4 regions of the Mesorhizobium sp. M2A.F.Ca.ET.043.02.1.1 genome follow, and region 4 is predicted to be linked to each of the others. Evidence: predicted binding sites of a transcription regulator. Region 4 holds the regulator's gene; each other region holds the start of a gene.

The links. Region 4 encodes LexA, which represses DNA repair genes until DNA is damaged. Its sites were predicted from a motif close to TGTTCNNNNTGTGTTCNG; they were not measured.
Region 1: a site for LexA is predicted at 2,428-2,445, ahead of EJ068_RS15790 (DNA recombination protein RmuC). Genes of this name have one in related genera too.
Region 2: a site for LexA is predicted at 1,473-1,490, ahead of EJ068_RS14750 (metallopeptidase family protein). Genes of this name have one in related genera too.
Region 3: a site for LexA is predicted at 2,641-2,658, ahead of parE (DNA topoisomerase IV subunit B). Genes of this name have one in related genera too.

Annotation. Positions count from the first base shown of each region.
Region 1 covers NZ_CP034445.1:3,317,669-3,321,510, forward strand. The annotation lists gene EJ068_RS15780 (cation diffusion facilitator family transporter) at 1-706, shown strand, start outside; gene EJ068_RS15785 (GFA family protein) at 742-1,146, shown strand; gene EJ068_RS15790 (DNA recombination protein RmuC) at 1,148-2,395, opposite strand; gene def (peptide deformylase) at 2,499-3,029, shown strand; gene fmt (methionyl-tRNA formyltransferase) at 3,088-3,842, shown strand, end outside.
Region 2 covers NZ_CP034445.1:3,110,145-3,113,986, reverse strand. The annotation lists gene EJ068_RS14760 (DUF6504 family protein) at 1-519, opposite strand, end outside; gene EJ068_RS33310 (hypothetical protein) at 461-1,450, opposite strand; gene EJ068_RS14750 (metallopeptidase family protein) at 1,634-2,071, shown strand; gene EJ068_RS14745 (IS110 family transposase) at 2,274-3,200, opposite strand; gene EJ068_RS14740 (DUF1737 domain-containing protein) at 3,445-3,651, opposite strand; gene EJ068_RS14735 (CoA ester lyase) at 3,681-3,842, opposite strand, start outside.
Region 3 covers NZ_CP034445.1:340,593-344,434, forward strand. The annotation lists gene EJ068_RS01645 (hypothetical protein) at 1-77, opposite strand, end outside; gene EJ068_RS01650 (type II and III secretion system protein family protein) at 82-1,446, opposite strand; gene cpaB (Flp pilus assembly protein CpaB) at 1,548-2,468, opposite strand; gene parE (DNA topoisomerase IV subunit B) at 2,724-3,842, shown strand, end outside.
Region 4 covers NZ_CP034445.1:6,658,687-6,662,528, forward strand. The annotation lists partial or broken gene kynU (kynureninase) at 1-272, opposite strand, end outside; gene lexA (transcriptional repressor LexA) at 727-1,461, shown strand; gene EJ068_RS32230 (ComEC/Rec2 family competence protein) at 1,455-3,842, opposite strand, start outside.

The DNA of each region.
Region 1 (3,842 bases), 3.3 Mb from region 4:
GCTCTTGGTGTTCGCGCTTGGCGCCGGCATTTCCTTCTATGAGGGCGTCATCCACATCATGGCGCCCGAACCGGTCGTCAACGCCAAGGTCAATTATATCGTGCTCGGCCTTTCGTTCTTGTTCGAGGGCAGCTCATGGTTGGTGGCGCTGAAGGAGTTCCGCCGACAGAAGGGCAGGCAGGGTTGGCTGCAAGCCGTACAGTCGAGCAAGGATCCGAGTGTCTACACGGTTCTGTTCGAGGACAGCGCCGCGCTACTCGGCCTCATTGTCGCCTTCGCCGGCATCCTGGCCGCCGAGCTTCTCGAAATCCCCGAACTGGACGGCGTCGGCTCGATCGGCATTTCAATCATCCTGGGGGCGACAGCGGCTTTTCTGGCGCGCGAAAGCAAGGGACTGTTGATTGGCGAGCCCGCTTCTCCCGAAGCGCAGCGCCAGGTGCTGGCGATCGCCCAGGAGGATCCGGCCGTCCAGCGGGCGAACGGCATATTGAGCGTCCATGTCGGTCCGGAGGAAATCGTTGCTGGCTTGAGCATCGAATTCGAGGATCATCTCACCGCGCCCGACATCGAAGCCTGCGTCGAGCGCCTGGAGGCGAGACTGAAGAAAGAGATGCCGCAAATCTCCAGGCTCTTCGTCAAGCCACAGGCGACTGGCACATGGGAGCGGCGACGCAAGGCCATGGCCGAGGCCTCGGAGGAGAGCTAGGTTGAGCGCAGCGAAGTTTGTGAGGAGCATAGTCTATGAAGATCGACGGCGGATGCCATTGCGGTGCGATCGCCTATGAGGCGGAGGTCGACCCGGAAAAGACCTCGATCTGCCACTGCACCGACTGCCAGCAACTGACCGGCACGGCATTCCGCGTCACCGTTCCGGCACCGGAAAGCGACTACAAGATCATCAAGGGCGCGCCGAAGATCTACATCAAGGTCGTGGCAAGCGGCGCTAGGCGCGCCCAGGCCTTTTGCGCCGACTGCGGCTCGCATCTTTATGCAACGTCTGTCGGCGACGGTCCGAAGGTCTATGGCATCAGGGTCGGGACCGCCAGCCAGCGTCAGGACCTGGTTCCCAGACAACAGAAATGGCACAGGTCGGCGTTGCACTGGCTGCCGGAATTCGAAGGCATGACGACTCTCGAAGAGCAGTAGGCTATTCGGCGTCCTCGACGACCCTGAGCCTCAACTGGCCCGTCTTGGTGTCCGCCACACGCGCGCCGCCTTCGGCCTTCGCCGGGCGCGGCGCCTCGGTCTCGCCCTCGGCGAATTCCAGCGCCTCGATCTTCTGGCCGCGCTTGGTGACCTTCGACGTCGAGACCAGAATGTCGTCGATGTCCTTGGCCGCTTGGCCGAAATGCGTCTGCAGCCGGCGCACCCGCTCGTCGACCCTGGCCACATCCTCCATCAGCCGGATGACCTCGCCCTGGATCAGATGCGCCTGCTCGCGCATGCGGGCGTCCTTGAGGATCGCTTGGATAACCTGGATCGACAGCATCAATAGCGACGGCGAGACGATGACGACGCGGGCGCGGTGCGCCTTCTGCACCACCGCCTCGAAATTCTCGTGGATTTCCGCGAACACCGATTCCGAAGGCACGAACATGAAGGCGGTGTCCTGCGTCTCGCCCTGGATTAGGTATTTTTCCGCGATATCGCGGATATGAACCTCGATGTCGCGCCGAAAGGCCTGCGCCGCCACCTTCTGCATGTCGGCGCCCTCGGCGGCGCGGATGGAGTTCCACGCTTCCAGCGGGAACTTGGCGTCGATGGCCAGCATCGGCGCGCCGTTGGGCATTCGCACCAGGCAGTCTGGCCGGCTGCCATTGCTGAGGCTGGCCTGGAACTCATAGGCGCCGTGCGGCAGCCCGTCGGCGACGATCGCTTCCATCCGCGATTGGCCGAAGGCGCCGCGCGTCTGCTTGTTGGAGAGGATCGCCTGCAGCTGCACGACCTGCCCGGCAAGCGACTGGATATTGCCCTGCGCGGTGTCGATCACCGCCAGCCGCTCCTGCAGCTTGGCCAGGCTTTCATGCGTCGACTTGGTCTGCTCGGCCATGGTCTGGCCGATGCGGCCGGTCATGGCGTCGAGCCGCTGCCCGAGCGATTGCGTAAGCTCCGCCTGCCTGGCGCCGAAGACGTCGGCGATCGCGCCCATGCGCCCCTGCATCTCGGCCTGCGCCTGCATGATGTCGGCCATCCGCGCCTCGGTGTCACGGGCATGGTCGGCCGCTTCCGCCGCGGCGACCGCGCGCGCCTTGGCGGCGCGCCACAGGGCGATGACGAGCGCGGCGAACAGCACGACGAATACGACAGCGACGATACCAAGCGCCTGGCCGAGCGTGACCGTGGTGGCGCCGAGCCGCGCGACCGGCTGCGAAAGGATGGAGGTCATGTCGTTCATGTGCGCAGCATAACCGATTCGCATCGCCGGCACAGATCAAAACGTGAGCAGGGAAAAGCTGCCCCCGTTGACGCTTCTCCAGCGAAGTCTTAGGTGAGACGCCATGTCGATCAAGCCGCTCATCATCCTTCCCGATCCCGTCCTGCGCCAGGTTTCCAAGCCGGTCGAGCGCGTCGATGCCGATTTGCGCAAGCTCGCCGACGACATGCTGGAGACCATGTATGACGCGCCGGGCATCGGCCTTGCGGCGATCCAGATCGGTGAGCCTCGTCGGCTCCTGGTCATCGACCTCGCCAAGGAAGGCGAGGAGCCTCAGCCGCATGTCTTCATCAATCCCGAAGTGCTCGAGAGTTCCGACCAGCGTTCCGTCTATGAGGAAGGCTGCCTGTCGATTCCCGATTATTATGCCGAGGTCGAGCGCCCGGCTTCCGTGCGGGTGAAATATCTCGACCGCGAGGGTAAGCTGCAGGAGATACAGGCGGAAGGCCTAATGGCCACCTGCCTGCAGCACGAGATCGACCATCTCAACGGCGTGCTGTTCATCGACCGCATCTCGAAGCTGAAGCGCGACATGGTGGTGCGCAAGTTCAAGAAGCTCGCCAAGGACAAGGCGCCGGGCAAGATGGTGGGCTGAGGGCCGTTTCGGCCGCGCGAGCACTTGAGCCTCCCGTAAGACAGGATCGCAGGACCTCATGCCGCATCGCGTCATCTTCATGGGCACGCCGGACTTTTCCGTGCCGACCTTGCGCGCCATCGCCGAAGCCGGTCACGAGATCGCGGCCGTCTACACGCAGCCGCCGCGTGCCGCCGGCCGGCGCGGGCTGGAACTGACGCCGTCGCCGGTGCAGCGCGAGGCCGAGCGGCTGGGGCTTGAAGTGCGGACGCCGACATCGCTGAAGGGCGAAGCCGAGCAGGTGTCATTCGCGGCCCTGCAGGCCGATGTCGCCGTGGTCGTCGCCTATGGATTGCTGCTGCCGAAAGCCATTCTGGACGCGCCGAGGCTCGGCTGCCTCAACGGCCATGCCTCGCTTTTGCCACGCTGGCGTGGTGCTGCTCCCATCCGGCGCGCCGTCATGGCGGGCGACGCCTTGACCGGCATAATGGTCATGAAGATGGAAGAGGGTCTGGATACCGGGCCGGTGGCTTTGGTTGAAAAAGTCGCCATCGCACCCGATATGACGGCCGGCGAATTGCATGACCGCCTGATGGTTCAGGGCGCCTCGCTGATGGTCGAGGCGCTCGCGCAGTTGGGGATAAATTGTCTGACATTTACCCCGCAGGCGGCGGAAGGGGTGACCTACGCCCGAAAGATCGATAAATCGGAGACACGCGTAGACTGGACGCGGCCTTCTGGCGAAGTCCACAATCACATTCGCGGCCTCTCGCCCTTTCCGGGCGCGTGGTGCGAGGTCGAAATTGGCGGCCGCATGGAGCGGCTGAAACTGCT
Region 2 (3,842 bases), 3.2 Mb from region 4:
TGGTGCCGCCATCACCGCGCCGGCGGTGCGCAGGCCTACGCTTTCCAGGAGAGCGCGGGTCTCCGGCGCGATGCGCAACGCCGACAATGGCAGTGGCGCAAGCAGCGCCTCCTCCTCGCCGCCGGCCACGATGCGGTTGCCGTGGAAGCGCGCCGCCGCCCAGGCGGCGCCAGGGGTCGAGGCCAGGCCGGCGCGGACATCGAAACCCTGCTGGAAGAAGCGGGTGAGGATCTCGTCCTGCATGGCGCGCTCGCCGCCGAACAGATGCGTGCAGCCGGTGACGTCGAGGAACAGCCCGTACTCGGCGTCGATCGCCACCAGCGGCGTGTAGCGGTCGCACCAGTCGGCAAGGCCTTCGAGCAGGCGGCGGTCGGCCTCCGGGTCGGCCTCGACCACATCGATCGAGGGGTGCATGGCGCGGGCATCGGCAATGCCCATGCCGCGTTTCAGCTTCAGCGCCTCAGCCCGCTCGTCGAGGGCTGCGATGCGCTGGGTGTTGTTGTCGCGATGGCTGATCACCAGAGGCAGGTGCTGCGAGGGCCGGGAACGCCAGGACCGCCCCAGACGCTGGCGCAGGATCCGCTCCGCGCTGAGATGCGGGAACCACAGCGACAGGATTCTCTGTTCTTTCCGCAAAAGCGTGCTCATTTGGGTTCCACTCCAGTGTGAATTGTCCGGGCAGGGCCGTGCGGCTCTTGCCGATATCGACCTTGAAGGCAGGGCGGCCGATCGAGCCGGCGAGCGGTCCGGCGACCGTCTCGCGGTTCGCCGCCGGCGCCGCCGAGACGATGAGGCGCACCGGGGCGGCGGTTGGATCGGCCTCGCCGGCCTGGCGCAGCAACAGCAGCGGACGGCCGGCGTTCTGGGCGCGGGCGTGCAGCCGGCGCGTGGCGGTGAGGTCGAGAAGCCGCGGGCTGCCGCGTATTTCGAGGATGACCGCGGCGAAGGCCGTCATGCGGGCGGCCTCCTCGGCGATCCACAGCGCGTCGAGCAGTTTCGGCGCCTCGGAAAACAGCAGTTGTTCCGGCTCGATGCCGAACAGGGCATGAAGGCCCCTGGCATAGGGCAGGCCGGCCTCGTGAAAGATTTCCGACGTGCCGACCCAGAGGATCGGCAGGCCCTGCTTCTCCTTGAGGATCAGGCTTACGAGCGAGAGCGCGAAGCCGGCGACCGCGCCGGCATCGCGGGTCTCCAGCCCATGGATTTCGCTGAGCGCCGCCCTGGGCAGGCCGCCGCCAAGGGCGGTGTCGAGGCGGTCGATGCCGGTGCGCAGGAAGGCATCCGGCGAGGCCACCGCGAGGCCGCGCCGGACAAGCGTCATATCCGACTTGGCGGCATCCGCAGTGGCAGCAACTGGCGCCTGCAGGCGCTCGGGCAGCGTTCCCTCGATCTTCGCGATCTGGCGGCGCAGGGCAAAAACAGTGTCCCGCGCCACGGCGCTCATCGCCATGACGTTCACTTCCGGCAGAAATTGTTCCTGTTATGTTCTTATAGATTCCAGAGGGGCCCGGAAGAGTCAAGCAGAGTCAGAAGGAATTTATTCCTTCGCCTTTTACCCTGAAGGCGGACGGCCAGCCGGCTCATTTGCCTCCAAAGCCGCGAAAGCCTATATGCCGGGATCAAAGGACGTTTCATGGCCCGCATCTACAAGACCCGCACCTGGCACGATCAGCTCTCGCCGTCGATGGACGAGCTGGAGCTCATGGCGCTGGAGGCCTATGCCCATCTGCCGGACGAGTTCCGCCAGCTCACCGGCGAGATCGTCATCCAGATCGCCGAATTCCCGACCGACGAGATCATGGACGACCTGTCGCTGGAGACGCCCTTCGACCTGCTCGGCCTGTTCGAGGGACGCGGCATCGCCGAGCGCTGGAACCCGCAGACCGGCGAGGGTCCGAACCGCGTCACGCTCTACCGCCGCGCCATCCTCGATTACTGGGCCGAGAACGAGGAGACGCTGGGCGACATCGTCACCCACGTCCTGATCCACGAGATCGGCCACCATTTCGGCCTGTCGGACGACGACATGGAGCGGATCGAGGAAGCCGCCGAGCAGGCGGCGGCGGGGTAGTGCACCTCGTTCATCCTATGCACCTCGTCATCCTAGGGCGAAGCAAGGAGCGAAGCGACGCGCGTAGACCCTAGGATCCATGCCGTTCCATCAACACCAAGCTCGCGGTGTAGAACGGAACGCATACCCCCGACACCGCAAATATCCCCTACATTCTGACACGCTGCGCTTTTCGGCTCAGGTAACGGCATGGCAACTGTGTTCACGCGAATGCGGTTTTGTCGCGCATGATGGCGTTGAGGACGACCAGGAGCTTCCTTGCGACGGCGATGATGGCGAGTTTCTTGGACCCTGAGCGGGCAGCAAGTGCGGTATAGAAGGTCTTGAAGCGCTCACAGGTTCTGATGGCGGTGAGGGCAGCCATATAGAGGGCGCGACGCACGCGTGATCGCCCGCCCTGGATCTGGCTCCTGCGGCTGAGCTTGCCGCTCTTGTTGTCGAACGGGGCAAGGCCGGCGAGCGCGGCGATCGCCTTGGGTGAGCGCTGGCCGAGCTCGGGCAGGAGCGCCAGCAAAGAGAGCGCGCCGACATTGGAGACACCGGGCACGGAGACCATCAGCGCATGGTCGCGAGCGGTGTCCTGGTTTTGACGAATGACTTCGGCAATCTGGCTCTCGAACGCCTTGATACGCGTGTCGAGGAAGGCGATCGTCTCTTCCAGATCGGCAATGACGGCCTCCTCGAAAGCCTCGGCGAGGTGCTTCTTCAGCGCTGCCCGCATCTCGACCAAATGATCGCGGTGGCCGGCAAGCGATTGAAGCCGCTCGACTTCTTCGCTCGGCGCCGGCTCGGCCTCAGGGTTATAGCGACGGCCATAGTCGCTCAGCATCCTGGCATCGAGAGGATCGGTCTTGGCGCGCCGGCGCGTCGACTTCGAATAGTGGTGGGTGTGCGCCGGGTTGTGCCGCGAGAACGGCACGCCGGCCTTGGCCAGCGCATGGCGCAGCAGCCGGTCATGGACACCTGTCGCCTCCATGACGACGAAGTCCCGACTGGGATCAAGGCCTGCCACATAGGCGGCGATCGCATCGGCCTGGTTGTCGATGCGCCGAAGACGGCCGCTTGTCTCATCAAAAAAGTCGAGCCACTGCTTGGAGATGTCGCAGCCGACATAGTTCTGGGCTATCATGTCCACGCCTCTTCCTGTGGTGCGGGGTCTGCTTCGAACAGCCCCGTGCAACTGTTCAGGTTGATGGTTCACCGGTGGGAAGGGACCGGGCCATGCCACGGCCTGTCCGAAAGGACGACCACGATCCACTCGGTCTCCTTCCCACCTCAACCATACACCAGAACCAACACACAGGATCCTAGGGTCTGCGCTCCGCTTCGCGTCGCTCCGCCCTAGGATGACGAAGTGGAAGGGTCGCAGCGCTCTACCAGTCGCTGAGCTTGGTGTCGGCTGTATATTCCTGGCCTTCGACGTCCTTCACCACGGCCTGGCCGCAGCGCATCGACTTGGTCTTCTTGTCATAGGCATAGGTCGGCGAGCCGAACAGGTGCCAGCCCTTGTTCAGCGCGGCGGTGACCTTGTGGCAGAAGGTGGCATCGTCCGGACCGGACAGAAAGCGGTAGAGTTTCATTTTTCGAACCCATCATGTGTATCGGCGCATCATGCGCCGATGATCGCGGCCTTCGCCAGAAGTTTCTCGGCTTGCGCCAGATGCAGCCGCTCGACCATGCGGCCGTCCAGCGCGATGACCCCCTTGCCTGCATTTTCAGGCCGCGCGAACGCATCCCGGATCGCACGGGCCTCGGCAAGTGCTTCGGGCGA
Region 3 (3,842 bases), 380 kb from region 4:
GTGCGCACATAGTCGTCGCTGGTGCAGCCGCCGGCGAGGCCAGTCAGCAAGAGAACAGTCCAAAGGGCGATGCGCATGGCCTTAGTCCTTCGGCAGGTCGAGGAAGTGGCCGGACGTGCCGGATACGGAGCGGGCGGCGCTGCCATCGGCCAGCGCCAGCGGACGCTTCGGCGCCGAGGCGTCCACCTCCTCGGTGTTGTTGAGGAAGTAGTCGGCGGCGCTTGCCGGCCGGGTGCCGTCGGTCGGCTCGACCATCTTCTTCGAGGGATCGACCGGCTTGACCAGGTACGGCGTGACGATGATGACCAGATCGGTCTCGCGCCGCTGATAGGATTTCGAGGAGAACAGCGGACCGAGCACCGGCAGCTTGCCGATCCCCGGCACCCGCGATGTCGTGATGTCGTTCTGCGACTGCAGAAGGCCGGCGATCATGAAGCTCTGGCCGTTCTTGAGGTCGACCGACGTCCTGGCGCGGCGCACGATGAAGGCTGGAATGGAAATGCCGCTGCTGACCTGGATGGAAGCGGACGGGTCGATCGACGACACTTCCGGCGCGATGTCGAGGCTCAGGAGCCCGTCCTTCAGCACCGTCGGCGTGAAATCGAGGCCGACGCCGTACTTCTTGTAGGTGACGCTGATCTTGCCGTTGTCTTCGGAAACCGGGATCGGGAACTCGCCGCCGGCAAGGAAGCTCGCCGTCTGGCCAGAGCGGGCAATCAGATTCGGCTCCGCGAGCCGCCGCGCCAGGCCGCGTTCCTCCAGCGCCTTGATGGCGATGTCGATCGACAAGCCGTTCGACAGCAGGCTGCCGATGATCTCGCCCGTTCCGGCAGCCGGCACATCTCCCCCGTCCGGGTTAAGCACGACTTTGCGGTTGCCGATGCCATAAGCGAAATTGGCCGCGTATTTGGCGCCGAGATCCTGCCCGGCCTGGCGGTTGATTTCGACGAAGCGGACGTTGAGCTGCACCTGTTGCGAGGACGAGATATTCACCGAGTTGATGACTTCCTCGTTGCCGGAAAAGCGCGACGCTATCTTGCTGGCCTTATCTGCAGCGACCGCATCCTCGGCCTCGCCCGACAGCACGACGCGGCCGTTTGCCGAGCCGACCTTGATCTTGGCGTCGGGCACGCTGGCGCGGATGGTGCTGGCCAACTGGTCAGTATCCAGCGTCACCTCGATGTCGATGGTGCCGACAAGCTGCTTGTTCTGGTCGAACAGGGCGATGCCTGTGGTGCCGAGATTGTTGCCGAGCACATAGAAGGACTTGTCGGTCAGCGGGTTGACGTTGGCGATCTCCGGATCGCCGATGACGATCTGGTAGAAGGCGGCGCTCGTCATGATCGTCTTCGGCTTGCCCTTGGCGACCTTGATCGAGGCGTTCTTGTTCGCCGAGACATAGACGACGTCATTGCCCGCCCTTGCCGGCGCGGCGGCGCCAAGCATAGCCGCCACGAGCGCGATCGCGCCGAGAAGACGCCATCCCCCGGTCGTCCGAAATGCATCAAACCCGAACATCTTGTCCCGTCCCCGCCGGTCCCCACCGGCTATTGCTGCAGTTCCTGCGGCGGTTCCCGTGAAGGAACCTTGTATTCTTCGACTTTCTCGCCGCGCGTCACGATCACCGTCCTGAATTTCGGCTCGTCCTGGTCCTTCGTCACCGCATTGATGAGCGAGGCCGCACTTGCCTCGGCGTTTGCGGCAACCGAGCCGCCGAAGGAAGAGATCGTCGTAAGCCCGCTTTTGCTGGCACTGGCGTCAGCCGCGGACCGCAACGACAGCGACAAAGTGCCGACGGTGCGGGCGAGCGCCACTTTCTGCGCCCCTTCGTTGGTCACCTCGATGGTGACGGAATTGGCGACCTGCGGCTCGGTCTTGCGCTCGTCAGCGCCCTGCCCGACCGAAAGCACCTTGGCGTCGGAGACCACAATCTCGGAGGTGACCGTCGAGCCGGCCGCCCCTTGCGCGTTTTTGGATACTTCCTGGATGTCGCCCGCATCGCGCGTCAGGACGACGTCGACCCGGTCTCCCGGCGTGACGAAGCCGCCGACACCTGCGATTTCGTCAGTGCGGATGGTGACGGCCCGCATGCCCGGCGACAGCATGTTGGACAGCGTGGCGCGACCGTTCGGTCCCGATAGTTTGGTGAGCAGCACCGGTTCGTTGACCTCGATCGGGGACAGCACCACGCGGCTGCCGTCGGCAAGCAGCTTGTCGATCGTCGGGAAAGCGCCTTGCGGCAGCGAATCCTGCGGCCACGGGATCTCGGCCAGTTGCGGCCGTCCGAGCTCCATTCCATAGCGCAGCGGCGCTTGAGCCACCACGATGGTCTTGAATTCGACCTTGGGCTGCTGCGGAGCTTCGACCGTGACCACCTTGATCTCGGACTGAGCCTTTGCCTGGCTCTTGACCCAAAAATCCGCCGCAAAGATCGAGATCGCGCCGAAGACGGCTGCGATACCGATCATGGTTATGGCCCTGCCCCGCACAACGAAACCCCTGACGCCCGTGGTCTTTTGTTGGTTTGGGCCTCACGCTAGGCGTTAATGTTAAAGAATCAGGAATCCCGTGACCCGCCGATCGCCCTATTTCGGCCGGCTTGGTTATCGAATGGTTTTGGAATAAGAGACAGTTTGATCCCTGAACGGAACAGGAACTCGTTCGCCCGCCAAAAGCGTGGCAGTATCGAGCCGTGATTCGCATTACCGGACGCCAGGCCCAGCATGGACGACAGCAACGACCTCTTCGGCAAGATGGAAAAGCAGGCACAGCCGGTGCGCGCGCCCTCGCGCCCCGCCGATCCCCTGGTGCAGGCCGCCAAGCGCTCGACCGCCGCCCGCGACGGCAGCGAAAGCTACAGCGCCGCCGATATCGAGGTGCTGGAGGGGCTCGAGCCGGTGCGACGCCGTCCGGGCATGTATATCGGCGGCACCGACGACAAGGCGATGCACCACCTGTTCGCCGAGGTCATCGACAATTCGATGGACGAAGCCGTGGCCGGCCACGCCACCTTCATCGATGTCGAGCTTTCCGCCGACGGCTTCCTGACCGTCACCGACAATGGCCGCGGCATCCCGGTCGACCCGCATCCGAAATTCAAGAAGCCGGCGCTCGAAGTCATCATGACGACGCTGCATTCGGGCGGCAAGTTCGACTCCAAGGTCTATGAGACCTCTGGCGGCCTGCACGGCGTCGGAGTTTCGGTCGTCAACGCGCTGTCCGACCATCTCGAGGTCGAGGTCGCGCGCGGCCGTCAGCTCTACCGTCAGCGTTTTTCCCGCGGCGTCCCGGTCAGCGGCCTCGAGCATCTGGGCGAGGTTCATAACCGCCGCGGCACGAGGACCCGCTTCCACCCCGACGAGCAGATCTTCGGCAAGGGCGCCGCCTTCGAGCCGGCGCGGCTTTATCGCATGGCGCGCTCGAAGGCCTATCTGTTCGGCGGCGTCGAGATCCGCTGGACCTGCGATCCTTCGCTGATCAAGGAGAAGGACCAGACGCCGGCCAAGGCCGAGTTTCATTTCCCCGGCGGCCTGAAGGACTATCTCAAGGCGACGCTGGGCGACGAGTTCCAGGTCACACGCGAGGTTTTTGCCGGCAAGAGCGACAAGCAGGGTGGCCACGGTTCGCTGGAATGGGCGGTGACCTGGTTCGGCGGCGACGGGTTCCTCAACTCCTACTGCAATACGATTCCAACTCCCGAAGGCGGCACGCATGAGGCCGGCTTCCGCAATGTGCTGGCGCGCGGACTGCGCGCCTATGCCGACCTGATCGGCAATAAGCGCGCCTCTATCATCACCACCGAGGACGTGATGATCTCGGCCGCCGGCATGCTGTCGGTGTTC
Region 4 (3,842 bases):
GGCGCGGCGCCGATCAGACGCCCGAGCCGGTCGCCCAGCTTGACAGGCATGTCGAACCAGCCGGCGGTGTTCCAGGCACGGATGAGATCCTGCGCCCATTCCTGCTTCGCGGCCGTCTCGATCTCGTTGAAGACATTGATCGAAGCGGCGCCCAGTGAATTGCCATCAAGGTATATCACCCCTTCCGGCAGAACAAAGCGATCGCGCAAGGGGCGCAGCGGGTCCGCGGCGTCCATCGCCACGACCTCGGCAAGATCGGGAATTCCCCTCATGTGCTACCGCCTCCATTTCGACCCAGGCCGCTACATCCCTCCGGCGACCAAGGCGGTTGTCCCATCACCGTCCGCAACCCGGCAAGAACCTTCTGTCCTATGTTAGCTGGTCCATAGACGGCAAAGGCTGAGGATCGGAATCGTCGCCAAGGTTGGCATTTTGAGTTCGTTTCGTTCACGTTACGGTACATGGTTGGGTCAGCTGACTGGATCCCTTCAGCACCTCCGCGACGATGTCGCCTCTCAATTTCAGCATAAGGAGAATTGCAAAATCGAGCGGAATCAATGACACAGCCCAACCGGTGGCGGCCAGGCACCGTCGGATGCAACATTCTTTCGCCCGCCTTAAGAAATTCATTAAACTTTAAACGGTTGCGGAACACAACTGGAACAGATAGTGTTTGTTCTGGGTTTGTTTTTCTGATTCTGGTTTCGGAACCCGTGGGGGCCGCCAATGCTGACGCGCAAACAACATGAACTCCTGATGTTCATCCATGAACGCCTGAAGGAGAGCGGGATCCCTCCATCCTTCGACGAGATGAAGGAAGCGCTCGACCTCGCCTCGAAGTCCGGCATCCATCGGCTGATCACGGCGCTGGAAGAACGCGGCTTCATTCGCCGGCTACCGAACCGGGCGCGCGCGTTGGAAGTCTTGCGCCTGCCCGACTCGATCGCTCCCGGCCTGAACGCCGCGAAGAAATTTTCGCCAAGCGTCATCCAGGGCGGCCAGGGCAATCTAAGTCGAGAGGTCAAGCCGGCAGCGCCCTCACGTACGCCGACACCCAGCAATGATGACGACGCCGCTTCAGCCGTGTCCATTCCGGTGATGGGCCGCATCGCCGCCGGTGTGCCGATCGACGCCATTCAGCACCAGACGCATTCGATCTCGGTCCCGCCGGACATGATCATGGGCGGCGAGCATTATGCGCTGGAGGTCAAGGGCGACTCGATGATCGAGGCCGGCATCTTCGACGGCGACACCGTCATCATCCGAAACGCCAACACGGCGAGCCCGGGCGAGATCGTGGTGGCGCTCGTCGATGATGAGGAAGCGACGCTCAAGCGCTTCCGCCGCAAGGGCGCCTCGATCGCGCTGGAGGCCGCCAACCCGGCCTACGAGACCCGCATCTTCGGGCCGGATCGGGTCAAGGTGCAGGGCAAGCTCGTCGGGCTGATCCGCCGCTACTGATCCGGCTTCGAGGGCTTGGCCCTCTCAGGCTTTTCATAAGGCGGCAGTCCCCTCGCCTCGCGCGTGTATTTGCGCTGCTCGTGCCAGGGCCGATATGGCTTTTCGACCGCATATTGGATGGTTGCTCGCGCGGTTGCCGATTGTGGATCGAAGAAGACGGCGGCGCTGCCGTCACGCGCCAGTTGGCGCTTGGTGACGACAAGCACGCGCTGATCCCAGCAGGGATTGTAGGCCGTCGCATCGTTGATGACGATGAGGTCGGCAAAGCCGCAGGCGGGCCGTGCGCTGTCGCGGTTTTCGGCGAGCGCCACGATCGCGCTGGACGGATGCCGGCCAATGCAGAGGTCGCCGGTGCAATAGAAGGGCGAGCCTGGCGGCAGGTCGACCGGGTCGGCGATATCGAGAGCATCCTTGGCAAATGTCTCCGGCGGTACGATGTCCTCGGCCTTCAGCGCCCGCTTCCAATTGTCGGTGGTGAACTCGTTGGAGCGTTCGCGGTTGACGGCAAGCTCGCCGCCACCGATCGGCATCGCCACGAGATGCGCGTCCTCCGAGATCAGCACATCCGGCGTGCGCACATGCGGGATGGCCAGCAGCGCGGCGAGCGCGAAGGGCACAGCGGCAAGCCTTAGCCAGGTGGTGGCCATGGTCGCGATGACGAGCGCGATTGTCGCCAGCAGCACCGACTGGATCGAGATCAATCCCACGGCATCGACTGGCGAGCGCTCGGAAATCCATGCCGAAATGGAGATCATCGCTGTCAGGCCCTTGCCCATCACATAGAGGAAGGGACCGTCGAAGCCGAACGGCATGGCGAGCGCGCTCAACACGGCGAACGGCATGACAATCAGCGAGACGATCGGCATGACCGCCAGATTGGCCAGCAGGCTGAGCGGCGACACGCGCTGAAAATGCCAGATCGCAAACAGCAATGTCGCGCTGCCGGCGATGAGCGAGGTCACAGCGGCGCCGCCCACGCCAACCGCCAGTTTTCGCGACAGGAACCTCAGGAACGAACGCTTCACCGGCGGCGCGGTCGTTTTGCCCGCGCGATAATCGGCAAAGCCGGCATAGGCGCCGACCAGGGCCGCGGTGGCGGCGAAGGACATCTGGAAGCTCGGGCCGACCACTTCATGTGGCGAGACAAGGATGACGGCAATCGCCGAGATTGCCAGGTTGCGCATCGTCAAAGCCGCGCGGTCGAAGAGCACCGCTACAAGCATAACCGCAAGCATGATGAAGCTTCGCTCGGCCGCCACCACGATGCCGGAGATGACGAGGTAAGCGGCGATCAAGGCCAGCGCGATCGCTGCGGCGTATTTCTTCACCGGGCGGCGGGAGGAGAAATCGGGAAACAGCGCGAAGGCGCCGCGCAGCAGGAACATGATCGTGCCGGCGACCAGCGCCATGTGCAGGCCGGAGATCGAGATGATGTGATAGATGCCGGTCCGTCGCATCGACTCGTTGATCGCTTCCGGAATGCCCGCGCGCACGCCGACGATCAGCGCCGCCGCGATCTCGCCTTCGGAACCGCCAATGCTGCTCCGGATGTGGTCGGCGATCCCTTCGCGCGCGTTTTCCACGGCCGACGCAATGCGCGCTCCGAAGGGTGCCCCCGTTGTCGCCGTCGAAGACGGAGCCAACAGTTTTGGGTCGCCCAGGAAAAAGCCGCTGCCGCCGATGCCGCTAAAGTAGCTGTCGAAGGAAAAATCGTAGCTGTCCGGCCGGACCGGGCCGGTCGGGGGTAGCAGCTTGGCATAGCCGGTCAGCATCGATCCGACGGTCATGCCGGGCGGGATCCTGCGCGCCGACAGCCGAACGCGGTCCGGCGCGTAGCGCAGCGTCGGGTGCTCGGTGGACATGAGATCGATGGTCAGCCGCACACGGCCATTGGCCATCGCTTCGACGGTGACCAGGCGACCGGTCAGCCGGGTCTGGATTTCGGACCCCAGCATCGGCGTCGCCATCCGCCAGGTCTCCACCTTGGCCGCAAGAAAGCCGAACGCGCAGAAAAGCGATGCCATGAAGACAAGGTGCGCTTTCTGCCAGGAGCGCGACACCGTCGCGCAGACAGCCATCAGAGCCACCGCCGCAAGCGGCCTGTAGAGATCAGGCTCGGTGCTCAGCGAGAAGTAATAGATCACGCCGGCGGCCAGGAACACCGGCACCAGCAGGAAGCCGATGCCGCGGTCGAGCTCGGTAGTGGCAGCGATCGCAACGCTTCGCCGCAGCGCAGGAACCGAAACGCGGCCGAGTTGTTTGCGGATTCGGCCTACGGTACCTGTTGGCGACGCTGGCTGCAGCGCACCGTCACCGGGCGGCGGTAACTCGGTGGGCGGATGGAGTTCTGGAAGCGAAAGCGGCGCTTCTTCAGCGGGCTC